4 regions of the Microbacterium sp. 22215 genome follow, and region 2 is predicted to be linked to each of the others. Evidence: predicted binding sites of a transcription regulator. Region 2 holds the regulator's gene; each other region holds the start of a gene.
The links. Region 2 encodes LexA, which represses DNA repair genes until DNA is damaged. Its sites were predicted from a motif close to TCGAACANNTGTTCGA; they were not measured.
Positions count from the first base shown of each region.

Region 1: a site for LexA is predicted at 2,312-2,327, ahead of ACTJKH_RS08400 (AvrD family protein). Genes of this name have one in related genera too.
Region 3: a site for LexA is predicted at 2,406-2,421, ahead of ACTJKH_RS13710 (DUF222 domain-containing protein). Genes of this name have one in related genera too.
Region 4: a site for LexA is predicted at 3,129-3,144, ahead of recA (recombinase RecA). Genes of this name have one in related genera too.

Region 1 covers NZ_JBQEPC010000004.1:107,587-115,179, reverse strand. The annotation lists gene ACTJKH_RS08410 (MFS transporter) at 1-573, opposite strand, end outside; gene ACTJKH_RS08405 (AAA family ATPase) at 570-1,271, opposite strand; gene ACTJKH_RS08400 (AvrD family protein) at 1,268-2,254, opposite strand; gene ACTJKH_RS08395 (MarR family winged helix-turn-helix transcriptional regulator) at 2,391-2,801, shown strand; gene ACTJKH_RS08390 (metal ABC transporter solute-binding protein, Zn/Mn family) at 2,923-3,915, shown strand; gene ACTJKH_RS08385 (metal ABC transporter ATP-binding protein) at 3,912-4,763, shown strand; gene ACTJKH_RS08380 (metal ABC transporter permease) at 4,769-5,638, shown strand; gene ACTJKH_RS08375 (Fur family transcriptional regulator) at 5,760-6,176, shown strand; gene ACTJKH_RS08370 (permease) at 6,197-7,207, shown strand; gene ACTJKH_RS08365 (TIGR03943 family putative permease subunit) at 7,200-7,593, shown strand, end outside.
Region 2 covers NZ_JBQEPC010000001.1:590,674-598,266, forward strand. The annotation lists gene ACTJKH_RS03015 (DUF2510 domain-containing protein) at 1-725, opposite strand, end outside; gene ftsE (cell division ATP-binding protein FtsE) at 864-1,925, shown strand; gene ftsX (permease-like cell division protein FtsX) at 1,922-2,836, shown strand; gene smpB (SsrA-binding protein SmpB) at 2,939-3,415, shown strand; gene ACTJKH_RS03035 (S9 family peptidase) at 3,416-5,281, opposite strand; gene lexA (transcriptional repressor LexA) at 5,326-6,012, opposite strand; gene ACTJKH_RS03045 (LysM peptidoglycan-binding domain-containing protein) at 6,294-6,656, shown strand; gene ACTJKH_RS03050 (histidinol-phosphate transaminase) at 6,750-7,593, shown strand, end outside.
Region 3 covers NZ_JBQEPC010000008.1:95,435-103,027, reverse strand. The annotation lists gene ACTJKH_RS13715 (glutamate-1-semialdehyde 2,1-aminomutase) at 1-884, shown strand, start outside; gene ACTJKH_RS13710 (DUF222 domain-containing protein) at 992-2,395, opposite strand; gene ACTJKH_RS13705 (hypothetical protein) at 2,541-2,990, shown strand; gene ACTJKH_RS13700 (ATP-binding cassette domain-containing protein) at 3,068-5,056, opposite strand; gene ACTJKH_RS13695 (enoyl-CoA hydratase/isomerase family protein) at 5,178-6,239, shown strand; gene ACTJKH_RS13690 (ABC transporter ATP-binding protein) at 6,442-7,593, shown strand, end outside.
Region 4 covers NZ_JBQEPC010000002.1:309,862-317,454, forward strand. The annotation lists gene miaB (tRNA (N6-isopentenyl adenosine(37)-C2)-methylthiotransferase MiaB) at 1-818, opposite strand, end outside; gene ACTJKH_RS04795 (regulatory protein RecX) at 902-1,417, opposite strand; gene recA (recombinase RecA) at 1,889-2,932, opposite strand; gene ACTJKH_RS04805 (DUF3046 domain-containing protein) at 3,217-3,441, opposite strand; gene ACTJKH_RS04810 (helix-turn-helix domain-containing protein) at 3,464-3,772, opposite strand; gene ACTJKH_RS04815 (CinA family protein) at 3,914-4,396, opposite strand; gene pgsA (CDP-diacylglycerol--glycerol-3-phosphate 3-phosphatidyltransferase) at 4,393-4,968, opposite strand; gene ACTJKH_RS04825 (DNA translocase FtsK) at 4,968-7,593, opposite strand, start outside.

The DNA.
Region 1 (7,593 bases), on a different contig from region 2:
GAGCACCGTCACCGACAGCCATATCGCGACCACACCGATCGGGAGGTTGATCCAGAAGATCCATCTCCATCCCCAACCCGCGACGATGAAGCCTCCGATCATGGGCCCGAGAGCCGCCGCTGCCGCGCCCATCGCCGCCCAGAGGCCGATCATCCGCTGTCGAACGGCGGCATCGGGGTACGACATGGCCAACAGAACAAGTCCGGCGGGTTGGAAGAGTGCCGCCCCGATGCCCTGGATCACGCGGGCCCCGATGAGGACGGGGGCGGTCGTGGCAAAACCGGCCAAGAGACTCGCTGCCGTGAAGGCGGCCAGACCCCATACGTATAGTCGTCGAGCGCCGAATCGGCCTGCGAGATCGCTGCTGAACAAGAGCAGCGCTGCCAGCGCCAGGACGAACCCGTTCACCATCCACGCGAGAGCTGCGGTCGGTGCATTCAAATCGAGGCCGATCTGCGTGGTGGCGACGTTGACGACGGTCGCGTCGAGATTCCCCACGAAGAAGCTCAGACCTATGGCGACGACGGGGGCGAGGAGGATCGGTGTGCGCGGGATCGTCACGTCATGACTCATGAGAGGGGCCCCTCGGCGCGCGCCAACTCGTCACTGGTATCCAAGGTGGAGACATCGGCTCTGGCTCTCTCGATCGCGCTTTCGATGCTCATGATCTGGGGCAGAGCGAGGAGGGAGACGATGGCCGCGAGCCGTGTCGGTAGATCGCCACCGACGACCTGTACGGGGATCGAGAGGTCGCGCAACGTATCGAGTAGGAGGTCGCTCGAGCGGTGCCTGAACTCCTCGGACACCGGTCGGTGGCCGTCTGCAACGAGCGGGAACTCGATGGGTAGGTGAATGAATGCGTCGTATCCCCGCTGCGCGTGTCTCATGGCGATCGCCCCGATGGCATCCATCGCGACCCCCAGTGCTTGGGCCGCCCCATCCTGTCGCGACGGGATAGTGGCAGGGTCCGCGGGATTGATCCCGATCTGCGCGCGAATCTCTCCATATGCCCATTCGTGCAAAGTCGAGCCATCAGAGATGAACCCGTCGGGCAAGGCGCTCTCATGGCGGTACCTCTCGGAGAAGCGCAGGATGCCGAGCTGGATCAACTCCTGAATCCCGGTGTCTTCAAGCCGTTTCCCGGGTGCGACATCGGGAAGGAGCTCGCGCATGGTCTTGGCGTGGGTTCGAGGGATACCCGTCAGGTGCGCCAGCGCGTAGGAGGTGGTCGTCTTACCTGTCGAGTAGGTCCCTGCGATTGCGATTCTCATTCTGTTGGGGTTCCTGTCAGCTCGGGGAGCGCATGGGCGAGGTTGTAACGTGCGGAGATCGGACCGAATCGCCCCGAGAAATCCGTGACCCGCCACGTGCGATGGCTCATCGGAATCAGGCGCGTTCTTATGACCTGGGCTTCGGCGACGAATTCGTTCGCACTGTGCAGATCAGGTCCGTCGGAAACCAGCTCGACGTGACGCATCCACAGGTTGTCTGACGTGGCCCTGTCTATGTGATCGAGCGAATAAAGCATCAGCTGACTCACCTGCGCTTGGCCGAGGATGCAGTTCACGAACGTGGGACTCACCGTGTACGCGGACCCGATATCCGCTGACTTCGTTCCGCGCGTGCGGGTGACGGGAACTTGAATCGTCGTGTCGTCGCTGAGCCAGCCGTCGCCGATCGTGAGCCGGTCGCGCTTGAACCCTTCGCCGTAGTACCTGTCCTTCTTCGCCCCGAGAAGGTCATCGATGTCGGGAAAGGACTCCCCGACGTCTCGCGACTCGCCCGCCGGCGCGACGAGGTCGAGTTCAACGCGAAGCGCACCGATGGTGAACTTGGCTGTGAACGTCTGGCTATTGGACAGGAGGGGGTTGTCGAGCGGTTGACCAACACTCATCTGCCCGGACACATCGATCTCGTCCAGCTCTTCGACGGCCTTCGCACCGGCGCGGATCAGAGCGCGATGCAGCCAGACCCAGGGCCGCTGCGCGGGCTCCAGCCCGCGTCCCCCGACAAGCATCGCCTCTGCAAGCTGCGCAGCGACCACAAAGGCATCGAGCGTGGAGAGATGGGGGCTGCGGTTCGCCTGGCCGGACTTCGTCGACCATGAGTCGGGGTAGCGCAGCGCTAGCGATGCTTCGATTCGCCACCCGGAGCCTGGGACGTGACGAAGGCGCAGATTGCGCAGATCCTGTTGGACCGCGCGATAACCGTCGCCGAAATACCTCTGGTCAGCGTCCCCCAGCAGTTCGGACACTGATACACCCCGTACATCAACCATGTAGCGACCCTTCCCCAGATTCGATAGTGGGAAACTAACGCATATTCCAATCATTGAGAAACGTAAAATATTGCAATGACCGGATTATGGATGACAATGATAAAGTTGGAAGATGCTCATGAATCATGACGTTTCGGCGGTGGTTCGCAGCTTGCTGTTCGCCGTCGCGGATGAAGTTCGCGACGAAGTGAAGGCGGTCGTTCAACGACAAGGGCTCACGCCCTCCCAGGCCAGTGCTCTGGTAGCCCTCGATGAACCGATGACGATGCGAGCCTTGGCTGAGCGCACCCACTGTGATCCCAGCAGCGTCACCTACATCGTCGACAAGCTCGAAGAGGCCGGCTTCGTCGAACGAACACCGCACCCGTCGGATCGCCGAGCCAAAGTGATCGTCACCACGGGCGTCGGCGCGCGTGCGCGCGCGGCCCTTGTCGCCGACTTCGCGCAGGCGTCCGTTCTCGGCCGCCTGGAGGAGATGGAGCTGGCTCGACTTGAAGAGCTCCTCGCGAAGCTCGCGCCGTGAGCCATTGTGCTGTGAGGGCAGGTGGTGGACGCCACCCCGCCGGGCGCCGATTCCGGTCGGGGCAAGGGGTGGGTGAGGGGACAATTTGATAATGGTTCTCATTAACGTTTAGAGTGAGAGCATGAAGAAGCCGCTCGTCGCCCTCGCCCTCGCATCCGTCGCCGCACTCTCGCTGGCCGGATGCTCCACCACCCCCGCGGCGGGGGAGGGCGACAGCGGCACGGTCACGGTCGCGGCGAGCACCAACGTCTACGGCTCACTCGCCGCGCAGATCGGCGGCGACCGCGTCGACGTGACCTCGATCATCACCTCGGCCACGCAGGATCCGCACTCGTACGAGGCCTCGGCCCGTGACCGCCTGACGGTGCAGAAGGCCGATCTCGTGATCGAGAACGGCGGCGGATACGACGCGTTCATCGACACGCTGCTGCAGGATGCCGACGCCCCGCACCTGGTGACCGCCGTCGAGTTCTCGCACGACTTCCCCGGCAACGAGGGTCACGACCACTCGGAGGAAGGCGCCGAGGAGGAGCACGACCACGACCACGCCGACGGCGAGGAGGGTCACGAGGGGCACAACCACATCGAGGGCTTCAACGAGCACGTCTGGTTCGACCCGCACACGATGATCCACGTGGTCGAGGCGATCGCCGACGAGCTCACGGCCATCGACCCGGACGGCGAGGCGGACTTCACCGCGAACGCCGAGGAGATCGTCGCCGACCTCGAGGGCTTCGAGGCCGACCTCGAGACGCTCAAGACGGATGCCGCAGGAGCGAACGTGATCATCACCGAGCCGCTCCCCGGCTACCTCGCCACCGCGGCCGGGCTCACCGACGTGACGCCCGAAGGATTCGCCGAGGCGGTCGAGGAGGGCAGCGATGTCGCCCCCGCCACCCTGCTCGAGACGCTCAACGTGATCGACGGGGGAGACGTGCAGGCGGTGCTCACGAACGCGCAGACCGGAGGGGCCGAGACGCAGCGCGTCGAGGACGCTGCAACGGATGCCGGCATCCCGCTCGTCGCCTTCACGGAGCTGCTCCCCGAAGGATCGTCGTACTCTGAGTGGATGAGTGACGCGATCCAGAGCCTCGCCGACGCGCTCCAGTCGTGAGCGCCGCCGCCGACGCGCGGGCAGGAGCCGAGAAGACACCGGTGCTCGAGGTGCGCGGAGCAGCCCTCCAGCGCGGCGACCGGGAACTGTGGTCGGGCCTCGATCTGACGGTCGATCCGGGCGAGTTCATCGCCGTGCTCGGGCCCTCGGGTTCGGGCAAGACCACGCTGCTGCGCAGCATCCTGGGCCTCCAGCCGCTGTCGGCCGGCGAGATCACCGTCGCGGGCGGACCCGTGCGCAAGGGCAACCCGCGCATCGGGTACATCCCGCAGCAGCGCTCGCTCGCCCCCGACACGAGCATGCGTGCCCGCGATCTCGTGGCCCTCGGGGTGCAGGGCAGCCGATTCGGCTTCCCGATCCCGCACCGAGGCGACAGGGCCAAGGTCGATCAGCTGCTCGCCTCGGTCGGCGCGTCGCACTACGCCGACCGTCGGGTCGGACTGCTCTCGGGCGGTGAGCAGCAGCGGCTGCGCGTCGGGCAGGCACTGGCCGACGAGCCCAGCCTGCTGCTGTGCGACGAGCCGCTGTCGAACCTCGACCTCGCGAACCAGGTCGCCGTCACCGACATCATCGACCGGCAGCGTCGTGACCGCGGAGCGGCGGTGCTGTTCGTGACGCACGACATCAACCCGATCCTCGGCCGCGTCGACCGCATCCTCTACATCGCCGGTGGCCGCTTCGTGCTGGGCACCCCCGAAGAGGTGCTGCAGACGCGGGTGCTCACCGAGCTGTACGGCACCCCGGTGTTCGTGCTGCGTGCCGGCGACCGGCTGGTCGTCGTCGGCGTTCCGGATGCCGAGCCCCACCACCTGCACGACCACGATCACGACCACGGAGGTGCCGCATGAACGTCATGACCGGCATCGTCCAGGCGGTCGACTGGAGCGACGTCTTCTCGTTCCAGGACTACGGCGAGCTCGTCGCCCTGCTCGCGAACTCGATCATCGCCGGCGCGGTGCTCGGCATCGTCGGCGGACTCATCGGCGTCTTCGTGATGCAGCGCGACCTCGCGTTCGCGGTGCACGGCGTCAGCGAGCTGTCGTTCGCCGGCGCCGCCGCGGCGCTGCTCTTCGGCGGGAGCGTCGTCGTCGGATCCCTCGGCGGCGCGCTGGTCGCGGCGATCCTGATCGGCATCCTCGGATCCAAGGCCCGTGACCGCAACTCGATCGTCGGCGTGCTCATGCCGTTCGGCCTCGGCCTCGGCATCCTGTTCCTGTCGCTGTACGACGGACGCAGCGCCAATCGCTTCAGCCTGCTCACCGGGCAGATCGTCTCGGTCTCGAGCCCCGACCTCGGCTGGCTGCTCGGCATCAGCATCGTCGTGCTGCTCGGGCTTCTGCTCATGTGGAACCCGCTGCGCTTCGACTCGCTCGACCCCGAGTCGGCTGCCGCCCGCGGCGTGCCCACCCGTGCCGTGAGCCTGCTGTTCATGGTGCTGCTCGGCCTGATCGTCGCGGTCAGCGTGCACATCATCGGCGCGCTTCTCGTGATGGCGCTGCTGGTGACCCCAGCGGCGGCGGCGATGCGCATCACGGCCGGGCCCGTGGCCGTGCCGCTGCTCGCCGCGCTGTTCGGCTTCGTGTCGGCGGTCGGCGGCATCCTGCTCGCGCTCGCCGGCACCCTGCCCGTGAGCCCGTACATCACGACCCTGTCGTTCACGATCTACGTCGTGTGCTGGATCATCCAGCGTGCCCGCGGCGGTGTGCGCCGCGTGCGGGCCTGACGGTTGCTTCGAATCGCGCAACTGACCCCGAATCCGCTTCGGATGCGGTCAAGTGCGCGATTCGAAAGCCCGAAGACCGCTCCCAGGGCCCGGCAAGGGCTGCGCACCTAGAATCGTCGGTATGGCTCAGCGGAACACCTGGCAGCGCGAACGCGTGCGCGAAGCCCTCGCCGACGCGCGCGGGTTCGTCAGTGCGCAGAACCTGCATGCCTCGCTCCGCGACGACAACACCGGCATCGGCCTGGCCACGGTCTACCGTGCGCTGGCCGGACTCGCGGCATCCGGTGATGCGGACTCGCTGCAGAGCCCCGAGGGCGAGGCGCTCTACCGCGCCTGCACGACCCAGGGCCACCACCACCACCTGATCTGCCGCAACTGCGGACTCACGGTCGAGATCGAAGCCACCGACGTCGAGCAGTGGGCGCATCGCACCGCTGCCCTGCACGGGTTCACGGATGCCGCGCACGTCGTCGACATCTTCGGTCTCTGCGCCGCGTGCACCAACAAGCGCGACGCCGAAGAGGCAGCGAACGCGTGACCACTCAGGCCGCCCCGCGGATGACGCACTCGCAGCGTCCCACCCGATCGCCGCGCTCGCCGTGGATCGGGGTCGCGCTCGGCGCGGCGATCGTGGCGGCGCTGTTCCTGGTCGACCGGTTCCTGCCGACCCTCTACACCGCGACCCTGCCGAATCGGGCACAGGACGGTCTGACGCTCGCGATGAGCGTGCTCATCGAGGCGCTGCCGTTCGTGATCCTCGGCGTGCTGCTGTCGATCGTCGTGCAGGTGTGGCTGCCTGCCGACGTCATCCACCGCTGGCTGCCGAAACGCGCCTGGGCCGGCCGCGCCGTGCTGTCTCTGCTCGGCATGCTGATCCCCGTCTGCGAGTGCGGCAACGTCCCCTTCGCGCGCGGTCTGATGATGCGGGGCCTCGCCCCCGCCGAGGCGCTGACCTTCCTGATCGCCGCACCGATCGTGAACCCGATCGTCATCCTCACGACCCACGCGGCATTCGGCTTCGACGACGGCATCCTGGTCGCGCGTCTCATCGGCGGCTACCTCATCGCGAACCTGATCGGCTGGATCTACAGCCGTCACCCCTCGCCCGACGCCCTGCTCACGCAGCGCTTCATCGACACGTGCGACCGCGTCACGCATGAGCCCGGAACGCCGGTTCGCCGCAGCCTGACGCAGTTCCTCGTCGAGCTGCGCGCCGTGATGCCGGCGCTCGTGATCGGCTCGGCGCTCGCCGGAGCCGTGCAGGTGCTCATCCCTCGCGACGTGCTGCTGGCGATCGGCTCGAACCCGGTGCTGTCGATCCTCGCGATGATGGCCCTGGCGATGACGGTCGCGATCTGCTCCAACGTCGACGCGTTCTTCGCCCTCTCTTTCGCCTCGACCTTCTCGTCGGGCGCTCTCGTGGCGTTCCTGCTCGTCGGACCGCTGGTCGACGTGAAGATGCTCGCCCTCATGCGCACGACCTTCACCACCCGCACGCTCGTCGGCATCGTCGGCGTGGTCGTGTTCGCCGCCTTCGCGATCGGGATCGGGGTGAACGTCTTTGTCTGATCACACGCACCCGCACACCGATCACGCCCCGTCGCGGGCCCGCGCTCTCGGCTCTCGGTGGCTCGGCATCGGCCTCGCCACCGTCATCTCGGTCGTCACCCTCGGACTCGGTCTCACCGGCCGGCTGAACCTCTACATCAGCCCGGAGTCGGTGTGGTTCGCCTGCGCCGCCGCCGTCGTGACACTGGTGGGCGCTATCTGGTCGTGCACGCTGCCGCTCGGTGACGAGGGCGACCACGGGCACGATCACGGGCACGATCACGGTGACGTCTCGGAGACGGATGCCCCACCACGATCGCCCCGCCGCACCCTCGCCGTCGCGAGCACTGTGACGGGCGGGGTCATCGCCTCGGGCGTCGTCGTCGCCGCTCTCGTGCTGCCGCCCG
Region 2 (7,593 bases):
GCCGGCGGGTATCCGGGCCCCGCTCCGTATGCCTGGCCGGCGGGAGCGTAGGCGCCGCCCGCATAGGCGGGAGCAGCGCCGGGATAGCCGGGCGCTGCGGGATACCCCTGCTGCGGTGCCTCGGCACCGGGGTAGGTCGGCGCCGAACCGGGGTAGGCGGGCGGTGCACTGTCATATCCGGGCGCTGCGTTCGCGTACGGCGGCACGTCGCCACCCAGCGGAGCCGCCGCCGGGGCGGTGGCACCCGGTGCGGTGAACTCGGAGGCGGAGAACTCCGGTGCGGTGTGCTCGGCAGCGGTGGCCTCCGCCGCCGGCTGCTCAGCGCCCGGGGTCGGGGAGTGCGTGTCGGACGCGGGCCATACGCTCGGGGTCTCGGGCGCAGTGACGTCGTCAGCGGGCGTCGACGGAGTCCCCGTCGCCGGCTCGCTCCACGAGGTCTCGACCGCGGCGACGGATCCGAGCGAGTCCGCGGTGGCGGCGGCTGCGGCATCGGACGCGTCGCCCGTGACGGGAGCATCGCCGCTGGAATCCGTGGGCGCCTCGCCGGCGGCATCCGATGATTCGCTGCCGTACGACTCAACGGTCGCGGCAGGTGCCTCGACATCGAGGGGCGTCTCAGGTGCGGCGGGTTCGGCGATCGGAGCGAAGTGCTCCGTCCACTGCGTGCCGTCCCACCAGCGCTGGCGCCCGGATCCGTCGTCGTACCAGCCTGCAGGCGTCGTCATGATTCCCCCTCGGAGTCGTCGTCCACGCGGATGACATGGATCGGCACCTCCATGTATAGCAGTGCGATACGACACGCAGGGGGCGAGCGGGGTGTCGCTCGCGGGCAGGAGGGAGCGCGCGCTTAGGCTCTAACAGCCATGATTCGCTTCGAGAACGTCACGAAACGCTATCGCGGGACCTCACGCCCCGCTCTGTCCGGGGTCGACTTCGAAGTCCAACGCGGGGAGTTCGTCTTCCTCGTCGGCGCCTCGGGGTCGGGCAAGTCATCGTGTCTGAGGCTCATCCTGCGCGAGGACGTACCGACGACGGGTCGGGTCGCGGTGCTCGGCCGCGACCTGCGGTCCCTCGCGAACCGCAAGGTCCCCTACTTCCGGCGCCACATCGGATCCGTGTTCCAGGACTTCCGTCTGCTGCCCTCGAAGACCGTCTACCAGAACGTCGCGTTCACCCTGCAGGTGACGGGATCGTCACGCGGTTTCATCCAGCAGGCCGTGCCTGAGGCACTGGCGCTGGTCGGCCTCGACGGCAAGCAGAAGCGGATGCCGCATGAGCTCTCGGGCGGTGAGCAGCAGCGTGTCGCGATCGCACGAGCGCTGGTCAACCGACCGCAGGTGCTGCTCGCCGACGAGCCCACCGGAAACCTCGACCCGGCGACGTCCGTCGACATCATGCAGCTCCTCGCACGGATCAACGCCGGCGGAACGACCGTGCTCATGGCCACGCACGAGGCGGCGTTCGTCGACCAGATGCAGCGCCGCGTGATCGAGCTCCGTGACGGCGAGATGGTCCGAGACGAGGTGCACGGCGGCTATGGCGACACCTCGAACATCCCGCGCCTCGTTCCCGAGGAGATCCGCGGAGCAGCAGCAGCCGCCGCGCTGACAGCGGTGCAGGAGGTGCAGCGCCAGACCGCCGACCTCTCGGTCGTCCGTGCCGCTCTCGCCGAGGAGCTCAGCGCGCAGCGGAAGGCCGCTGCGGCGTCGGCCGACGCGGTGCCCACCGCATCCGAGACGCCCGAGGCGCAGGCTGCGCCCGTCGAACCGACCGCAGTCGACGAGAAGCCCGCAGAGGTGCCGGCGGCTGTCGTTCCTCGCACGCATCCGATCGTTCTCCCCACCGTCGACGTCGCCGAACTCGGGGTGGCCGATCGTCTCGGCCTCTCGGACGACGGCGCAGAGGAAGTGGGGCCGACCTCATGAGAATCGGACTCATCATCACCGAGGCCCTCGGTGGCCTGCGACGCAACATCTCGATGGTCATCTCCGTCGTGCTCGTCACCTTCGTCTCGCTGACGTTCGTCGGGGCGGCGATTCTCATGCAGGCGCAGATCGGCACGATGCGCGGCTACTGGACCGAGCGGGCACAGGTCGCCGTGTACATGTGCTCCGACATCTCGGAGAAGGACACCTGCGTCGACGGCGGCGCCACGGAGGATCAGGTCGATGCCGTCCGCGCACAGCTCGACGGCGACGCGCTCGCTCCGCTCATCAGCGAGGTGAGCTTCGACTCGAAGGAAGACACCTACGCCAAGCTGGTCGAACAGCTCGGCGAGGACCAGGCGAGCGTCATCACCGCAGACCAGGCGTTCGAGGTGTTCTTCGTGACGATGAAGGACCCCGGTCAGTCCCAGGTGATCGCGGAGGCCTTCACCGGCGTCGCCGGCGTCGAGCAGGTCACGGACCAGCTGCAATACCTCGAGCCGTTGTTCTCCGCTCTGACGGTGGCGACGTACATCGCCGTCGGTATCGCCGTGCTGATGCTGATCGCCGCCATCCTGCTGATCGGCACGACCATCAGGCTGTCGGCATACGCGCGGCGCAAGGAGATCGGGATCATGCGCCTCGTCGGGGCCTCGAACCGCTTCATCCAGACCCCGTTCGTGCTCGAGGGCGTCTTCGCCGCGTTCCTCGGATCGGTGCTGGCCAGCGCGGCTGTCGTCGCCGGGGTGCACTTCGGCGTCGACGGATACCTCCGGGGACGAGTCCCGTTCATCACGACGTGGGTGTCGATGCAGGATGCCGCCATCGTCGTACCGGTGCTCATCGGCATCGGCGTCGTTCTGGCGGCGCTGTCCGCCGGATTCGCGATCCGTCGCTGGCTGCGGACCTGACCGCGTTGCCGGAGGCGTGCGTCGCCGGTATAGACTGACAGGCTGTCGTGTGCCCGCCATCGGGCTCTGGAACCACTGCACGACGCGGATCAGGAGAGAATCATGCCCAGGGAACGCGGGGAGAAGGTCATCGCGACCAATCGTCGCGCACGTCACGACTACAACATCGAGAAGTCGTACGAGGCGGGGATGGTGCTCACCGGCACCGAGGTGAAGTCGTTGCGTCAGGGGCGTGCGAACCTCAGCGACGGATACGCGTTCGTCAAGGGGAACGAGGTCTTCCTCGACTCCGTGCACATCCCCGAGTACTCGCAGGGGCACTGGACCAACCACTCGGCCAAGCGCATCCGCAAGCTGCTGCTCCACCGCGAGGAGATCGCGAAGCTGCAGCACGCGGTGTCGGCAGGCGGTTACACGCTGATCCCGCTCAAGCTCTACTTCTCCGACGGCCGTGCCAAGGTCGAGATCGCCCTCGCGAAGGGCAAGCGCGAATTCGACAAGCGTCAGACGCTGCGCGAGCGTCAGGACACTCGCGAGGCCGAGCGCGCGATGCGCCTGCGCAACCGCACCGGAGACTGATCAGAACGACGGTGTGAAGCCGAACACGCGTCCGAGGAACGCGAGCTCACGCTCGAGGGCATCGACGATCGTCTCGGCTGAGCGGAACCCGTGGCCCTCGCCCTGGTAGAGCACATACTCGTGATCGACGCCATTGGCCGCCAGCGCATCCCGGATGGCCTCGGATTGAGACGGCGGCACGACCCGGTCATCCGACCCCTGCATCAGCAGCACGGGGACCGCGATCCTGGCGGCGTGGGTCAGCGGCGAACGGTCGATGTACAGCGCCTCGGCTGCGGGCAGAGGCCCGACGAGTCCTTCGACGTAGTGCGCCTCGAAGTCGTGGGAGTGCTCGGCGAGCATCCGCAGATCCGCGACGGCGTAGCGACTGATGCCGGCGGCGAACACTCCTCCGCGCATCAGAGCGGACAGCACGGTCCATCCGCCGGCCGAACCACCGCGGATGGCGATCCGTGCGGGATCCGCCAGGCCCGCGTCGGCGAGCTCCCGGGCCGCGGCGATCACATCGTCGACGTCGACCACTCCCCATCGTCCGTCGAGACGCTCTCGGTAGGCGCGCCCGTATCCTGTCGAACCGCCGTAGTTCACGTCGAGCACGCCGATGCCGCGGCTCGTGTAGAACGCGATCGCCGCAGAGGAAGCCCCGGTCACGTGAGCGGTCGGCCCGCCGTGCACGAGCACGATGTAGGGCGGGAGCTCGTCGCCGGATGCCGAGGCCTGGGGGTTGCTCGGAGGGTAGACGAACGCGTGCACGTTCCCGTGGGCACCGTCGATCAGCAGCTCGGACGCGCGCGGCATCCATTCGGGGTCGACGGGCGAGGCTCCTGCGACCACCTGCGCCGAACCGGACTCGACGTCGACGCACCAGACTCCCGGTGACGTGGTCGAGCTGTTGCCCGTGAGCAGCACACGCGACCCCGATACGGCGTCGACGCTCACGTGCCCGTCCGCGGGGATGTCGAGTCGGCGCGCCCCGCCGTCGCGATCGATCACGACGACCTCGTCGCGACCGTTCGTGCGGACAGCGACGACGCGCCCGTCGGCGAGTGGGCGGTACCAGCGGTTGCCCAGCACCCACAGCCCGTAGCCGGTGTCCGCATCGACGTCGACATCGTCGACCGGCGCCGCTGCGCCGTCGAGGCGGAGGTGATCCAGTCGCTGGTGATGCAGCGCCCATCGTCCCTCAGGGTCGTCGGAGAACAGCAGCTCCTCGTCGTCGATCCACTCGGGCTGCAGAGCGGCCCTCGTCGGCACCTCGGTGCGGGCGGAGCCGTCGGAGATCACGAGGGTTGCGTGCTGCCACGGCATCCGATCGCCCGTCCACTCGACCCAGGCCACGCGCGACCCGTCGGGTGAGAGCGACGGATGCGCGACGAACGCCGTGCCCTCGGTGATGACTCGCACCCGGTCGGGGTCATCGGCGGCAGAACCGTCCAGAGGGATCTCGACGATGCCACGACGGTGGGGAATCGACGTGAGGTCCTCTCGGACGGCGAACAGTCGGCCCTGCTGCAGCCGCAGACCGCCGTGGGCAGGGCCGGGCGGAGTGAGCGGCACCGGTGAAGCGCCAGGGGTCAGTCGCTGCACACGCTGGTCCTGTGCGTCGACGAAGTACAGGGTGCCGTCGGCTTCCGTCGTCCAGGCCCCGCCGCCGTACTCATGGACGCGCGATCGCGCACTCCACGGCGCCGGGAGGATCTCGGCGCCGCTCGAGCTGCGCACCGTGAATCGCCCGCCGTCGGCCGGCACCGACTCACCCCACCAGATGTCGTCGCCGACGAACGCCGCACCGTCTATGCGGGGTGAGGCGGCTGCAGTGCGTGCAGGCGAGAACGGGGAGGGCCAGGAACCGAACGGCGAGGACATGCTTCGAGCCTATGGGCGAGGCCGTCGTCGCGGGTTCGACGGGATCAGACCGCGCGCAGCACCGCGACGATCTTGCCGAGGATCACGGCTTCGTCGCCGAGGATGGGCTCGAACGCCGAGTTGCGCGGCAGCAGCCACGTGTGGCCGTCGCGACGGCGGAGCACCTTGACCGTGGCCTCGCCGTCGAGCATCGCCGCGACGATCTCGCCGTTCTCGGCGCTGTTCTGCGAGCGCACCACGACCCAGTCGCCGTCGCAGATGGCCGCGTCGATCATCGACTCGCCCGAGACGTTGAGCATGAAGAGGTCGCCCTTGCCCACGAGCTGACGGGGGAGGGGGAAGATCTCCTCGACCTGCTGGTCGGCGGTGATCGGCACGCCGGCGGCGATGCGGCCGACGAGCGGCACGAGTGCCGCGTCTCCGACCGGGGTCGCGACATCAGCCGGATTCTCACCGCTCGAACCCGGGAGGTCGATCAGAACCTCCATGGCGCGCGTCTTGCCCGGATCGCGACGCAGGTAGCCGCTGAGCTCGAGCTGTCCGAGCTGGTGGGTGACGCTCGACAGCGACTTGAGTCCGACGGCATCGCCGATCTCGCGCATGCTCGGCGGGTAGCCGTACCGGCTGATCGATGTCTGGATGACCTCGAGGATCGCCATCTGCTTGGGGCTCAGGCTTTTCCGGCGACGAGTGCGCGGGACGTCTGCCTCGGGGGCGGAGTTGTCGCTCATGGTGCTCCTCAGGTGTGCGATCCGGCGTCTCAGTTCGAATGTCGGAGGCCCGTGGTGGGGTGTTCGTATCGAAACCGTATCCGAGAAACGGCCAGATGTGGAAGATCTGTTCGAGCGTGTCGACCGATTCTCGGGTCATTGTTTCGAAAAATGCTTGACAGATATTCGAATTCGAAGATAACTTCGGAACGTAGCTTCGTATCCACGGTTCCCGGCCGAGGCGCGGATGCGAACGCTACGCCAACTTCACCGCTCACGCGGTAGATGCAGAGGAGCACGACATGAGCACCATCACCTTCAGCAGCGCAGCAGTCCTCCCGGCTCGTCCGGCGACGAAGCTCCGGCTGACGGCGCGTGGACGCCGGGTCGTGCTTGCGGTGGCCGCCGTTCCGCTCGCTGCAGGCATCGCGTTCGCCGCGCTCAGTGGCGGCAGCGCGATGGCTTCCGGCGAGCAGAGCTCGACCACCACGTTCGCGACCGTCACCGTGATGCCGGGCGACACCCTGTGGTCGATCGCCGAGGAGATCGCACCGGGAGCGGATCCCCGCGAGGTCATCGGTGACATCACACGGCTCAACCTGCTCCGCGGCGGAAGCCTGCAGATCGGCCAGGAGCTCGCGATCCCCACGCAGTACTCGGAGTGAGCGGGCATCGGCGCCCCGAGTGACCGGGGTGCAGCGCAGGGTCGGCTTCATTCTCCGTCACCACGCGCGTCGGTGAGCCGCATGCGGCCTACCATGGGAAGGGTGACTTCATCACTCTCCGATCTCCCGCTTCGCGACGACCTTCGAGGGCTGACGCCGTACGGCGCTCCGCAGGCGCCACTGCCGATCGCTCTCAACGTCAACGAGAACACGCATCCCGTTCCGGATGCCGTCGCCAGCGACATCCTCGACGACATCGCCGTGGCGCTTCGCGACGTCAACCGCTACCCCGACCGCGAGTTCACGACCCTGCGTGAGGGCTTCGCCGAGTATCTCGGACACGGTCTCGAGGCGGACCAGATCTGGGCGGGGAACGGATCGAACGAGGTCCTCCAGCACATCCTCCAGGCGTTCGGTGGACCGGGACGCACGGCATTCAGCTTCGCCCCGACCTATTCGATGTATCCCCTCATCTCGCAGGGGACCGGTGCCCGGTGGATCGCAGGCACCCGGCAGCCGGACTACACGATCACGCCCGATGAGGCCGTGGCGCAGGTCGAGGAGCACGATCCCGACGTCATCCTGCTGTGCTCGCCGAACAATCCCACCGGCACGCCGCTCGGGCTCGACGTCGTCGAGGCGGTCTACGAGGCGTCGCGGGGCGTCGTCGTCGTGGACGAGGCGTATCAGGAGTTCGCGCCGCGCGACGCGGCGTCCGCGCTCACGCTTCTCGAGGGGCGGCCTCGTCTCGCGGTGTCTCGCACCATGAGCAAGGCTTTCGCCTTCGCGGGTGCGCGTGTCGGATATCTCGCTGCCGACTCTGCCTTCATCGATGCTCTCCGGCTCGTGCGCCTGCCGTATCACCTGAGCGCGCTCACGCAGGCCGCGGCCGTCGCGGCGCTGCGCAACTCCGACGTGATGCTGGGGATGGTCGACG
Region 3 (7,593 bases), on a different contig from region 2:
ACTACCACGGGCACTCCGACGGCCTCCTCGCCGCGGCGGGCTCGGGTGTCGCGACGCTCGCACTGCCGGGTTCTGCGGGCGTTCCGGCTCCGATCGCGGCGCAGACGCTGGTGATCGACTACAACGACCCGGATGCGCTGGCGGCGGTCTTCGCCGAGCACGGCGATCGCATCGCCGCGGTGATCGTCGAGGCGGCGGCCGCCAACATGGGCGTGGTCCCGCCGCTGCCGGGCTTCAACCGTCTGCTGGCCGACACTGCCCACGCGCATGGCGCTCTGCTGATCCTCGACGAGGTGCTGACGGGCTTCCGCGTGCATCCGGCCGGCTTCTGGGGACTCCAGGCAGCGGCCGGAGAGGACTACCTGCCGGACATCATCACGTTCGGCAAGGTCGTCGGCGGAGGCATGCCGCTGGCTGCGCTCGGTGGCCGCGCAGAGGTCATGGATATGCTGGCGCCCCTCGGCCCGGTCTACCAGGCGGGCACGCTCTCGGGTAACCCGCTCTCGGTGGCGGCAGGACTCGCGACGCTGCGTCTGGCGACCCCCGAGGTGTATGCGACGGTCGATGCCGCGGCGGCCCGTGTCGCTCGTGCGCTGGACGCCGCGCTGACGGATGCCGGAGTCTCGCACGCCGTGGCCCATGCGGGCAACCTGTTCAGCGCGTCGTTCCGCGCCTCTGCACCCCGCACATATGCGGAGGCGCAGGCTCAGGAGTCGTTCCGCTACGCCCCGTTCTTCCACGCCATGCGTGAGCAGGGCATCGCCTTGCCGCCGAGTGTGTTCGAAGCATGGTTCCTCACCGCCGCACACGGCGACGAGGAACTGCAGCGCATCGAGGCGGCACTGCCGATCGCCGCGGCTGCGGCGGCCGCAGCGTCGGCGTGACGCGACGCTCACCGACTTCAGCCTCTGACGCGAGACTCTGACCGGCGTCAGCGTGACGCGACTCTGACCGGCTCTTCGACTGGCCCGGTCCTGTTCCTGTGCGGGCGTCAGACGAACATGACGCGTCGAGGTGGCGAGTCGCGATAGGTGCGTCCGAGCGGGCTATGCCAGTCGACCGTTCCGTCGGGCAGCTGACGGGCCGTCCATCGATGATCGTCTGCGATGTCGGGATGCTTGAGTACGTGGTGGGTCGCGCAGAGATGACCCAGATTGTGGATCTCCGTTCTGCCACCCTTCGCGTGATCGAACGTGTGGTCGATCTGACACCGATGCGCCGGCATCCTGCATCCGGGGAACCGGCAGTGCTGGTCTCGAGCGCGCAGGAACCGTCGCATGGCTTCCGTGGGCGTGTAACTGTCGGTCTCTACGACCAGGCCGGTCGGATCGAGGAACAACCGGGACCACCCGCCATTCCGGCCTGCGAGGTCTCGTGCGATGTCGGGGTGCAGAGGGCCGTGCCCGTCGAGCTGCGCGGAGCGATCGTCACACCCGGCAAGAGTGGTGGCCGCCACGGTGACGTGGATCCGGCCCTGGATGTTGTCGAGTCCTGAGCCGTTCGCGGCGCTCGGGTCGGACGCGAGCAGGAGGTCGATCAGCAGGTCGGTGCGCACCTGATCGATCGTGCGAGTGTCTGCCGGGATGTGCTCGACCTCTGGGCCCGTCGGATCCGTCGTGAATGTTCCGTCGCCGAAGATCGCATAGTCGTCTCGCGAGGGGTCGTCTTGAGCGATGTCCTCGGGATAGATCGGGTTCTCCCCGTCGTCTGTCGGTTCGAGGACGGGCTCGTGGTCTCTGCGCCCGGCGATCACCGCTCGCGCGAGCTGCGTGAGGCGGTCGAGGATCGCCGCCGCGAGATGCTCGGGCAGCACGATCGTCAGCACGGCGAGCCCGTCGCCCGCTGGCCGCAGCGTGACGGTGCGCTCGGCTCGTGCCCGAGCGTGACGCTCGGTGGTCGTCGAGCCCGACAGCGCCGCTGCGAGCTCGCGCAGATGCACACGCGTGCGCGCCGCGGTCTCGCGCTCGGCGACGATGACGGCGACGGTGTCGTAGAGCGTGAGCGCGTCGGCATCCGCTTGCCCGTTGTTCACCGCTTCGCGAACGACCCCCGCCGCGCGCACGATCTCGCGGATGTGGGCGGCCGTGACGCGCCCCTCACGGAACGCCTGCTGCACGAGGGGGTGGCTGGTGTCGAGGAAGCCGGCATCCGTGAAGGCGTACTCGACGCTGCCCTGAGTCATACGGCCGGCGGCCGCATACTCCGCGATCATCGATCGGTGAATCGCATCTCGGTGGTAGGGATGCTCGTCGGACTCGGCTCGACCCAGCTGCATCCGCTCGGCGAGAAGGCCCGCGGCCTCGGCCTCGAGACGGGCGATCTGGCGCCGCGTCTCGACCCACGAATCGAGCAGCTCTCTGCGCTGCTCGAGACCGTTGTCGCTGGCGGATGTCATGCTCCGAGTCTAGTAGATTTGTTCGAAACTCGAGCGGAACACCGGAATGGAAGAGAGGTGGAATCGTGGGAACCGACAACGGATCGTTGCCTTCCTGTGAGCAAGACACAGACATCTGTGAGGGTGCCGCTGGCAGACTGGACGCATGGTGACGTTGCTGCTGGACCAGACGCAACTCGAGATCGTGCTCTCGCCGATCGAGCGTGCAGCGAGCTTCCACCGTGACAACGTGCGGCTCGTGCGCGAGACGATCACCAAGGTGCAGCTGGTGGATGACGCCTGGGCCTGGCTCCGCGGCGTACCGAACCCCGGCACGCACATTCCCGGTGTGCTCGCCGCAGGAACGTGGAAGGCGGCAGGAAGCGTGGACTTCGTGCTGATCCGCCGCCGCCGCCCCAGCGTGGTCATCGACCTGTCGGGTGACGAGCAGTACCGTCGCCTCATCCTCACGACCAAGCACGGCCTCGCGCTGACGCAGGCCCTCAGGCTCGACGTCTCGGACGAGCCCGCGGATGTCGAGGAGATCGTCGCCACGTCGCCGACCCCCGTGTCGAAGGGCAGCCGTCGCCCGGTGATCCGCCCTCGGCCGGCCTGACCGCCCTCCGGAACGAGCAACGCCCTCCGCAGCCTTTCGGCGCGGAGGGCGTTCGCATGAAGTGCGGCGTCGAAGCCTCAGGACTGGTGGTGCTCACCCTCGTGGTGCTCACCGTCGTGGTGCTCACCCTCGTGGTGCTCACCCTCGTGGTGCTCACCGCCGTGGTTCTCGCCCTCGTGGTGCTCCTGTGCGTCGGTCGCGTCCTGCACGCCCGACTCGCTGTTCTCCGAGGGCTCGACGGCAGCATCGTCCGGCTGTGCCTCATCCGAATGTGCCTCGTCCGGCTCGGAGGCGTCCGACTCGGAAGCGTCCGAAACCCCGAGCGGGTAGTCCTTCGGCTCGTCGTCGTAGTAGGCGCGAGCGGCTGCGGCGAGCATCGACGTGACAGCCGCGGAGCGCGGGTCGTCGTCCGATGCGTCCGCCTCGCCGGCAGCTGAATCGGCATCGTCACCGGACACCGACTCCTCGGATGCCGGTACCTCGGAGAAGAACTCGACGCCGGAGTGCTCGTCGAGACCCTCGTCCGCGGGCGCAGACCCGTTCTCGGAGCGCGAACCGGTGTCCGCATCCGCAGACGGTTCCGCATCGTTCACCGGCGCGGTTCCGAACAGGATGTCATCGAACGAAGGGCGTGCGCCCTCCTCGGAGGTCGCCTCCTCGCCCTCGGATGCCGCATCCACGTCGTGCCCGGCCTGCTCTTGCGACTCGGCGGCCTCAGAGGCGACGTCGGCGGCGTCTTCCGCGTCGTTCGCGTCGGATGCATCGGCCGCGTACCCGAGTTCTGCCGCCGCGTGCTCGACGTCGCGTGCCGCAGCCGCGGCGTAAGCCGCGTCGTCGGCCCTGGCCTCAGCGGCATCCGCGGCAGCGGCGTCGGTCTGCGAGGCATCCGAATCCGCAGCGTCCACGGGCGCGTCCGCAGCGGGAGCAGTCTCAGAGGCATCGGCCTCGAGAGGTTCCGCTCCCTCGTCCACGTTCGCCGCGTCGTCCGCAGGTGCATCGTCAGCGTCATCCGATCCGTCGTCGGCGTTCACCGTCTCGGGAGAGGTCGCGACGGCGGGTTCGACGACCGCAGGAATCACCGTGGTCGCGGGAGCTGCGTCGAGCGCCGCCTCCGACGGCTCGGCCTCAGGAGCGATGAACTGCGAGGCGGCCGCGATGGCGTGAGGCGCGAGCGTGCCGCCGCGCACGAGCTCGATGAACACGTCCTCGAGGGTCGGGCCGCGCTGCACCAGGGTGGTCAGGGCGATGCCGGCCGATGCGGCGATCGCGCCGACCTTGCCGGCGTTGCTGCCGCGGACGGTGAGTCCGGAGCGCAGGACCTCGACCTCGAGGCCGGCAGTCGAGAGGGCGGCCTTGAGGGCGGCCCGGTCTGCGGCATCCACGACGACCGACCCGGCGGACGGGTCGGCGAGCTTCTCGATGCCGCTCGACAGCATGAGCTGCCCCTTCGAGAGCACGAGCACGTGATCGGCGACCTGCTCGATCTCACTCAGCACGTGCGAGGAGACGAGAACCGTGCGGCCCTCGTCGGCCAGGCGGCGCATGAGCAGACGCATCCAGCGGATGCCTTCGGGGTCGAGTCCGTTGGCCGGTTCGTCGAACACGAGGGCGCCGGGGTCTCCGAGCAGGGCGTGGGCGACGCTCAGGCGCTGGCGCATTCCGAGCGAGAAGCTGCCGATGCGTCCTTCGCTCTCGTGCTCGAGACCGACGAGCGAGAGGACCTCGTCGACGCGCGACAGCGGGATGCCGTTGGCCTTGGCCGCGATGGTCAGCTGGCGCCCCGCCGAGCGGCGAGGGCGGTAGACCGTCTCCTCGAGCACCGAGCCGATCGTGCGCAGGGGGTGGCGCAGGTCGGGGAACGCGACGCCGCCGATCGTGGCCGTGCCGGAGTTGGCGCGGACCTGACCGAGGAGGATGCGCAGTGTCGTCGTCTTCCCGGCTCCGTTCGGGCCGAGGAAAGCGGTCACGACACCGGGCTCGACTCGCGCGGAGAAGTCGGACACCGCCGTCACGTCATTGAATCGCTTGGTGACGCGCGTGAACTCGAGCACCTGTCCGTCGGGCATCTGCGACCTCTCGTTGCAGTGGGCAGTTCTCTCTATCCTGCCGGAAAAGCCGCCGGATCGCGCATTTACCCTACAAACCCACCCGAATGCAAGGCTGCGGTCGAGGGGTAACGTGGCACCCGTGACCGATTCCACCGCCGCTCCCCGGGTCCTCGTCCGCACTGAAGGCGCACTCGGACGGCTCACGCTCAACAGGCCCGAAGCCATCAACGCACTCGATCTCGGCATGATCGAGCTGCTCACGCAGGCGCTCGAGGCGTGGCGCGACGACACCGACGTGCAGATCGTGCTGATCGACGGCGAAGGCGAGCGCGGCATGTGCGCGGGGGGAGACGTCAGAGGGCTGCATGCGCAGATCGTCGCGGGCCGTGCCGACGAGACCGCCGAGTTCTTCCGCGCCGAGTACGCCCTGAACGCGATGATCGCCGAGTACTCGAAGCCCGTGGTCAGCCTGGCCGACGGCATCACCATGGGTGGAGGCATCGGTCTCTCCGGCCACGCGGCCATCCGAATCGTCACCGAGCGTTCGAAGCTCGCGATGCCCGAGACGCGCATCGGCTTCACCCCGGATGTCGGGGGCACCTGGCTGCTGGGGCAGGCTCCCGGTCGTTTCGGCGAGTACTTCGGCCTCACCGGCGGCACCATGAACGGAGCGGATGCCGTGCTGCTCGGCTTCGCCGACCACTTCGTGCCCTCCGACCGCCTCGACGCGCTGCGCGAGGCGCTCGCGTACCGCGCGGACCCCACGGGCCCGGCCGAGATCGTCCTGTTGTTCGACGAGACCCCGGATCCGTCGGAACTGCCCGCCTCGCGTGCATGGATCGACGAGGCGTTCTCCGCCGACAGCGTCGCCGAGATCGTCGCACGCCTGCAGGAGCAGGGAACGGCGGATGCCACGGCGACCGCAGAGCTGCTCGAGAGCCTGGCGCCGACGGGCCTCGCGGTGACCCTCGACGCCGTCCGCGAGGCGCGGGCTCTTCCGAACCTCCGCGCTGCGCTCGAAGGAGAGTACCGACGGGTCATGTGGTTCGTGACGCGACACCCCGACCTCGTGGAGGGCATCAGGGCGCAGCTCGTCGACAAGGATCGCAATCCGAAGTGGAACCCCGCGTCCATCGCCGATCTGGCTCCGGATGCAGGGGCCGAGGCTCGCGATTTCGTGCCGGATCGCCCGCTCTTCTGAGAAGTATCGATATATCTGCGGTTCCTCACCGCGGTGCATAAACCGCTGGCCGCGCGGGAAATGGTTCGCTGTCAGCGAAGGTCCACCTGCAGGGGGATACGAATGTCCCCGGTTCGTGGCACCCTTGCATGTGCGCGATCGTCGGCCCGCGTCCCGCCCGTCCGGGAGATCCGCCGCTTCATCCTTCCTAGAAAGTCCGCCTGTGCTGGGAAAAATTCTCGTCCGATACCTGTCCCGCTATAAGTGGCTCCTGCTGGCCGTGCTGGTCTTCCAGTTCGCCAGCGCGATCGCCACCCTCTACCTCCCGCGTCTCAACGAAGACATCATCAACAAGGGCGTCGCGCAGTCCGACACCGACTACATCTGGCGCACCGGGCTTCTCATGCTCGCCGTGTCGCTCGGCCAGATCGTCGCGTCGGTCATCGCCACCTACTTCGCGGCCCGGGCGTCGATGGGCGCCGGCCGCGACATCCGCGCCGATGTGTTCGGCAAGGTGAGCGGATTCTCCGAGCGCGAGGTCTCGCAGTTCGGCGCCGGATCCCTCATCACCCGCAACACGAACGACGTCCAGCAGGTGCAGATGCTCGCGATGATGGGCGCCACGATGCTCGTCACCGCGCCCCTGCTCGCGATCGGCGGCATCATCTTCGCCGTGCAGACGAACATCGGGCTGAGCTGGCTCATCGCCGTCTCCGTGCCGCTGCTGCTGATCGTCGCCGGCCTCGTGGTCAGCCGCATGGTGCCGCTGTTCCGCAGCTACCAGGGCAAGCTCGACACCGTGAACCGCGTCATGCGCGAGCAGCTGACCGGGGTGCGGGTCGTGCGCGCGTTCGTGCGCGAGCGCATCGAGGAGGAGCGCTTCCGCGGCGCGAACACCGACATCATGGTGGTCGGACGCAAGGTCGGCTCGCTCTTCGTCCTGCTGTTCCCGCTGTTCATGCTGATCCTCAACGTCACGATCGTGGCCGTCGTGTGGTTCGGCGGCATCGAGGTCAACAGCGGCACGGTGCAGGTCGGCACGATCTTCGCCTTCATGCAGTACATCGGTCAGATCATGGGTGGCGTCATCATGGCCAGCTTCATGGCGATCATGATCCCGCGCGCGGCCGTCTCGGCCGAGCGCATCGGAGAGGTCCTCGACACGACGTCGAGCATGGAGCGCCCGGAGAACGGTGTGACCGACTTCCCGACGCCGGGATCCGTCGCGTTCGACGGCGTCGAGTTCACCTACCCCGGTGCGGATTCGCCGGTGCTCACGGGGATCAGCTTCGCTGCTGAGCCGGGCGAGACCGTCGCGATCGTCGGCTCGACCGGCGCGGGCAAGACGACCCTCGTCTCGCTGATCCCGCGGCTC
Region 4 (7,593 bases), on a different contig from region 2:
TCGGCCATCGCATCGATCACGTCGTCCGTGAAGGCGGCAGGGTGGGGGCTCGTGAAGCGGATGCGCTCGAGTCCTTGGATCTCGCCCGCGGCGCGCAGCAGCTTGCCGAACGCCTGACGGTCGCCGAACTCGACTCCGTAGGAGTTGACGTTCTGTCCGAGCAGGGTCACCTCGATCGCGCCATCTTCGACCAGGAGCCGGATCTCGTTCAGGATGTCTCCCGGGCGCCGGTCCTTCTCCTTGCCGCGGAGGCTCGGAACGATGCAGAAAGTGCACGTGTTGTTGCACCCGACGGAGATCGAGACCCAGCCGCTGTGAGCGGAGTCACGCTTGGTGGGGAGGGTGGACGGGAAGACTTCGAGCGACTCCAGGATCTCGAGCTCGGCGTCGCCGTTGTGGCGCGCGCGCTCGAGCAGTCCGGGGAGTGAACCCATGTTGTGTGTGCCGAAGACGACGTCGACCCAGGGAGCCTTGTCGAGCACTGCCTGCTTGTCCATCTGCGCGAGGCATCCGCCGACAGCGATCTGCATGCCGTCCTTGCGACGCTTGACCGCCGCCAGCTGGCCCAGGGTGCCGTAGAGCTTCCCCGCGGCGTTGTCGCGGACCGCGCACGTGTTGATGATCACGACGTCGGCCTCAGAGCCGTCGGAGGCGCGGACGTATCCTGCGCTCTCCATAGACCCCGAGAGTCGCTCGGAGTCGTGGACGTTCATCTGGCACCCGAAGGTGCGCACCTCGTACGAGCGGGTGCGACCGTCGGAGTCGATTGCTGCCGACGACGAGCTGATGATCGTCGGTTCACTGCGCGGGATAGTCATGATTCCCCCATTGTACGAGCGCTTCCCGAGCGGACGCCCGAGCGGTACCGACCCGGAACCCGACACCCTCGAGGCCGGACTCGTCAGTCGGAGTCGACGAAACGGACCCCTGATGTCGACCCGCCGAAAGAGGCCTCGGCGAGAGCCCTCTTCGCAGCGGTCATCGCGACCGAGCCGTTGTACCCGCGGCGGGAGAGCTGACCGACCAGGCGCCGCAACGCGGTGTCACCGTCGAGACGAGACAGGCCCCGTGCCTTGGTGCGCGCGTACTCGAGCGCCCGCTCGGCATCGTCGTCGGGCAGCTCGTCGAGCGCCGCGTCGACCACATCACGAGGAATCCCGCGCTGGGCCAGAGCTCTCGAGAGCGCCACGCGGCCCTGACCCTTTCGCTCGACCCCCGAGGTGACGAGTTGACCGGCGAGGAGAGCATCGTCGAGATACCCCCGTCGACAGAAGTCGTCGAGGACGTCGTCGATCGCGCCCGAGTCGAGCCGCGTTCCGTCTTGTTCGTACCCTTTGAGCACCATGCGCGCTTCGGAGATCGAGAGCGATCGAGAGCGCAGCTTGCGCACGAGAAGCTCTTCCGCGGCTTCACGCACGCGTGCAGGATCCACGCCTCCGAACTCGCCGCCGAGATCGCCCGGCGGTTGCAGTGCACGCAAGCGCGGTGCAGACCGTCCCGCGGCACCGCGAGCGGGGTGCCGGTCGCTCGGATCTCGAGAATCGGGCGTCGAGGCTCTCGTCGAGCCGAGATCACTCCACGTGGAGTTCCACGTGGAGACATCGGGTCGAGAATTCTCACCCACATCCGCCCCGGATCGAGAACCGGCGTCAGACGATCCGTTGGCTTCGGCCAGCCCGTCGGTTCCGGCTTCGGCGTCTGCTCCGGCTCGACCAGACCCGGTGCGGTCGTCACGAGCCGACCCACCGACCCCTGAACCGTCGTCGGTGGAGCCCGAGCGCGCGGCAGTCCGCCCGAACAGCGGGATGACGGGGGCGAGCTGATCCCGCTCGCCCCCGCCCTCACTCATGGTTCGCTCCGGTTGCCACACAACCCAGAACCATCACGATCACGCCGGACGACGCTCGGCGAGCTCGTCAGCCGGTGCGTCGACGGCGCCGCCGATACCGAGCTTCTGCTTGATCTGCGTCTCGATCGCCAGTGCGATGTCTGGGTTCTTGAGCAGGAACGTACGCGCGTTCTCCTTGCCCTGCCCGAGCTGATCACCGTCGTAGGTGTACCAGGAACCCGACTTCTTGACGATGCCGTGCTCGACACCGAAGTCGATCAGGCTGCCCTCACGCGAGATGCCGACACCGTAGAGGATGTCGAACTCCGCCTGCTTGAAGGGCGGAGCCATCTTGTTCTTCACGACCTTGACCCTGGTGCGGTTTCCGACCGCATCGGTGCCGTCCTTGAGCGTCTCGATTCGGCGGATGTCCATGCGAACCGACGCGTAGAACTTCAGCGCCTTTCCACCCGCGGTGGTCTCGGGCGATCCGAAGAAGACACCGATCTTCTCACGCAGCTGGTTGATGAAGATCATCGTCGTGTTCGTCTGGTTGAGTCCACCCGTGAGCTTTCGCAGCGCCTGGGACATCAGTCGAGCCTGGAGACCGACGTGCGAGTCACCCATCTCACCCTCGATCTCGGCGCGCGGCACGAGAGCCGCCACGGAGTCGATGACGATGAGGTCGATGGCCCCGGAACGCACGAGCATGTCGGCGATCTCCAGAGCCTGCTCACCCGTGTCAGGCTGCGAGACGAGAAGGGCATCGATGTCGACGCCGAGCTTCGCCGCGTAGTCGGGGTCGAGCGCGTGCTCAGCATCGATGAAGGCCGCGATTCCGCCGGCACGCTGAGCATTGGCGATCGCGTGCAGCGTGAGAGTCGTCTTACCGGACGACTCTGGACCGTAGATCTCTACGATTCGACCACGCGGAAGGCCTCCGACGCCGAGAGCGACGTCGAGGGCGATGGAGCCGGTCGGGATCACGGCGACGGGGGCACGCTCGTCGCTGCCCAGCCGCATGACCGAGCCCTTTCCGAACTGGCGATCGATCTGTGCGAGTGCGGTCTCGAGGGACTTCTCGCGGTCAGCGGGTGATGGCATGACGGGCTCCTTATGCTCGCGTGGTGCCGCCTGTAGGCTGTCGCGGTCCTCCCGGCTGGGCGGAACTCTCCGACAAGGCGTATGGCTCTTCGGCTTGCTTCTCACCGTACGAGGGGCCTCTGACATTGAGTCGCCGGCACCGGGAAACAGGGAGAACAAGATCTCTGAACCACTTGTGCAGAAGACTACGCCGGTTTCGAACACATATTCGACAACACGCCGTGCTGGCGTGTCGCGACGTCAGGCGAATCGAAGGCGTCGAACACGTAGAGCCGGCGGAGAGCTCACCTCTTGCGCGGCTCCAGGCGCCCGGCACCATGGCGGCGTTCGGCGGGCACATCCGTCTCTGCGCAGAGTGCGAGCCAGATGTCGCGAGGAGGAACTCCGTCGCCCAACGCCTGATCGGCGGTGCGTCCGGAGAGCTGAGTCAGGACGAGGTCGCTGACGAGAGACGGCCCACGACCGCCGAACTCCGCGTCGACGGCGCGGAGGAATTCACTGCGTCTCATGGAGAGGAAGCGCCCGGAGGGTTCAGTGGAGCGAGAGCTCGGGCTCGATCGAGGCGACCAGGTCGTCAGGGACGACGTCCGGGAACACCTGAATGCCCTCGAGCACGGAGATGCGGTCTCCGACCTCGCGCATGATGATCGAGATGGGAACGTCGAGCGCATCGGCCACCGAGGCGAGGATCTCGCTCGATGCCTCTTTCTGACCTCGTTCCACCTCACTGAGGTAGCCGAGGGCGACGGATGCCTTGCTTGCAACCTGCCGGAGCGTACGCCCCTTCTGCAGGCGGAAGTCCCTCAGCACATCGCCGATTTCCTGTCGTACAAGAATCATCGGAACCTCCTCCCAGATCGTCTTCTCGAGGTCTCCCCCGATGAGATCGCCAGTCTAGTCCTACTGACCTTCACAAAATCTACCTTCGCACGCTGTGCTTTCGGTGTGAGCACATTGATGACAACGGAACTCGTGCCGCGCCTATTCCCGCACGATTCGACGCAGCAGAGAGACCGCGGCATCGACGGTCTGCGCGCGGATCTCCGCGCGATCGCCGGGGAAGATGTGGGACTCGCTCACGGCTGAGGTCGGCGTCACGACCGCGATGTGCACCGTGCCGACGGGCTGACCGTCGGGGGACGCGGGCCCGGCGATGCCGGTGGTCGATACCCCCACGTCCGCAGCGCGCCCGTCCACGGTCACCGCGCGTCGCACCCCGTCTGCCATCTGCCGCGCGACCTCGGGGTGCACGGGGCCATATGCGGCCAGGAGGTCGGCGTCCACTCCGAGAAGCGTGCGCTTCACCGGCGTCGCGTACGCGACGACGGCGCCCAGCAGCGCGACCGAGGCCCCGGGGACGGACACGATCTCCGCCGCGAGGGCACCACCTGTCAGAGACTCCGCGATGCCCAGCGTCCACCCGCGTTCGACGAGAGCATCCAGTGCCTCCGATTCCGTCGTCACGACGGCTGCCGAGACCCTCGGACCTGCGCGACGATGTAGTCGATGCCGCTCACCACAGTGAGGATCAGGACCACGATCATCAGGATCGCCGTCACGAGCACCCACGGCTCGAGCCCGATCACCACGTGGAGAGGGAGCAGCGCCCAGGACAGGGCGACTGCCTGCACCGCTGTCTTGATCTTGCCCATCCACGCCGCAGCGACGACGTGCTCCTTCGCGACCATCAGGCGATGGATCGTGATGCCCCACTCGCGGATCAGGATGATGATGACGAGCCACCAGCTCAGTTCGCCCAGCAGCGCGAGACCGATGAAGCCCGCCCCCGTGAGGAGCTTGTCTGCGATCGGATCCCAGAGCTTGCCGAAGTCGCTGACGATCTCGTACTTGCGCGCGAGGTAGCCGTCGACCCAGTCCGTCGAGATCGCCACGATGAAGAGGACAGCCGCGATCCAGCGCACGGTGATGTCACCGATGCCGTAGGTTCCACCGATCAGGAGCAGGACGAGGAAGACGACCGCGAGAGGTATGCGAGCGATGGTGATCGCGTTGGGAAGCTGCCGAGGGATGGCCATCAGTCGCGTCCCGTCAATCCCCAGGCGTCTTCATCGCCATCGTCATCGGCTTCGACGACCGGAAGCCCCTGGAACTGGGCCTCGACCGGGTCATGCGGCAGACCCGCGGCCGTCGCCGGGGCCGCTGCGGGTGCTGCGGGTGCTGCGGCCGGCACGTCGTCGCCTCGGAGCTTCGCCATGACCTGCGGCAGCTGCTCGGCGGTAGCCAGCACATCGCGTGCCTTGGACCCCTCGGAGGGCCCGACGATCTCGCGCGACTCCAGAAGGTCCATCAGGCGACCGGCCTTCGCGAAGCCCACGCGCAGCTTGCGCTGGAGCATCGACGTCGATCCGAACTGCGAAGACACGATGAGCTCGGCCGCCGCGAGCAGCAGCTCGAGATCATCTCCGATGTCCTCGTCGACCTCCTTCTTCTTGGTCGGCTCCATCGCCTCCTGGACGTCGGCACGGTAGTCCGGCCGAGCCTGGCGGGTGACGTGCTTCACGACCGCGTCGATCTCCTTCTCGTCGACCCACGCACCCTGCAGACGGAACGGCTTCGACGACCCCATCGGTGAGAAGAGCGCGTCACCCTGCCCGATCAGCTTGTCGGCACCTGGGCTGTCGAGGATCACTCGGCTGTCGGTGACGCTGGTCACGGCGAATGCGAGTCGGGAGGGCACATTGGCCTTGATCAGACCTGTGACGACGTCGACGCTCGGTCGCTGCGTCGCGAGCACCAGGTGGATCCCGGAGGCTCGAGCGAGCTGGGTGATGCGGACGATCGAGTCCTCGACGTCACGGGGAGCGACCATCATCAGGTCGGCGAGCTCGTCGACGACCACGAGGAGATACGGGTACGGCTTGAGCACCCGCTCGCTCCCCACGGGCAGCTCGACCTCGCCTGCACGCACTGCGCGGTTGAAATCGTCGATGTGGCGGAATCCGAACGACGCGAGGTCGTCGTACCGCATGTCCATCTCCTTCACGACCCACTGGAGTGCCTCGGCAGCCTTCTTGGGGTTCGTGATGATCGGCGTGATCAGGTGCGGAACACCCGCATAGCTGGTGAGCTCGACGCGCTTCGGGTCGATGAGGACCATCCGCACGTCCGAGGGACGCGCGCGCATCAGCAGGCTCGTGATCATGGAGTTCACGAAGCTCGACTTACCGGAACCCGTGGAACCGGCGACGAGGAGGTGAGGCATCTTTGCGAGGTTCGCGATGACGATGTTGCCGCCGACGTCCTTTCCGACGCCGATGGTCATCGGATGCGTGCTCTTGTGCGCGGCCGGGGACCGCAGCACGTCGCCGAGCGCGACCATCTCCTTGTCGGCGTTGGGGATCTCGATGCCGATGGCGCTCTTGCCCGGGATCGGCGACAGGATGCGCACGTCGTTGGAAGCGACGGCGTACGCGAAGTTGTTGCTCAGCTGGAGGATCTTCTCGACCTTGACGCCGTGGCCGACCTCGACCTCGTACTGCGTGACCGTCGGGCCCCGCGAGAAGCCGGTCACCTTCGCATCGACCTTGAACTGGCTCAGCACGCTCGTGATCTGCTCGATCACCTTGTCGGTCGCCTCGGAACGGACGACAGGGGGCGGCCCTTCGACGAGCAGCCCCGGAGACGGCAGGATGTACGGAGCGACGGGCGCCTGGGGGCCCCGCTCCCCCGGCCCGGGGGTTCCGAACCCGTCGAGGCCCGGCAGCTCGGGAACCTCGCCGGTGTCGGACCCGTCATCGAGCAGCGCGGTGGTCTGCTGACCGGCCAACGACTCCGTCACGGAGCGCACCTCGGACAGCACTTCGGTCGCGGCATCGTACGGGTCTTCGACCACGACGGCCTGGTCGTAGGCGGGCGTCGGCTCGGAGGTGGTGAGGAGAGCGGTGATGTCGTCGGATCCGAGAGTCCCCTCGTCGGGGTCCTCTTCACGACCCGTCTTGTTCCGCCGCCACCAGGGCAGGACATCCGGGTCGTCGACCTTGTCGGCGTCGTCGATCGCGACCGCGTCCTTCGACGGCTTCTCGGTGCGCTCGGCATCGAACATCCACGCGTACAGGTCGCCGAGTCGCTGACCGATGCGGTTCGGCGGCGTCTTGGTGAGGATCAGCACGCTCAGCCCCGCGAGGAGCGCCAGCACGATGTACGCGCCGACGGGCGTGAGGTACGAGAGGGGCTCGCCGACCATCCACCCGAAGAGACCGCCGGCCTCGCTCAGTGCCGGCATGCCGTCTTTCGGCTGGGCACGCACCAGCAGTCCTGCCGAGTCGGCTCGGCCGGCGGCGATGTGGCAGAAGCCCGCGAGGGTGAGCACGAAGAGGCCGAACCCGATGCCGATGCGCCCGTTGTCGTGGACGGAGGACGGATGACGGAACAGCCAACCGGCCAGCAGCAGAAGCAGCACCGGCATCACGAAGGCGACGCGGCCGACCAGCAGACCGACCGAGTAGGCGCTGATGTTCGACGCGACCTCGTTGCCGATGAAGAACCACTCGTTGACTGCGCCGGCGATCGCAAGCAGCACGAGCAGGAACGGGAAGCCGTCACGCCGGTCGTCCTTCTCGAGGGTCTCAGGACCGAACGCACGGAAGAGTCCACCGACGCCGTGGGCGAGACCGCCCCACGCGCGCACGGCGACGGGAGGC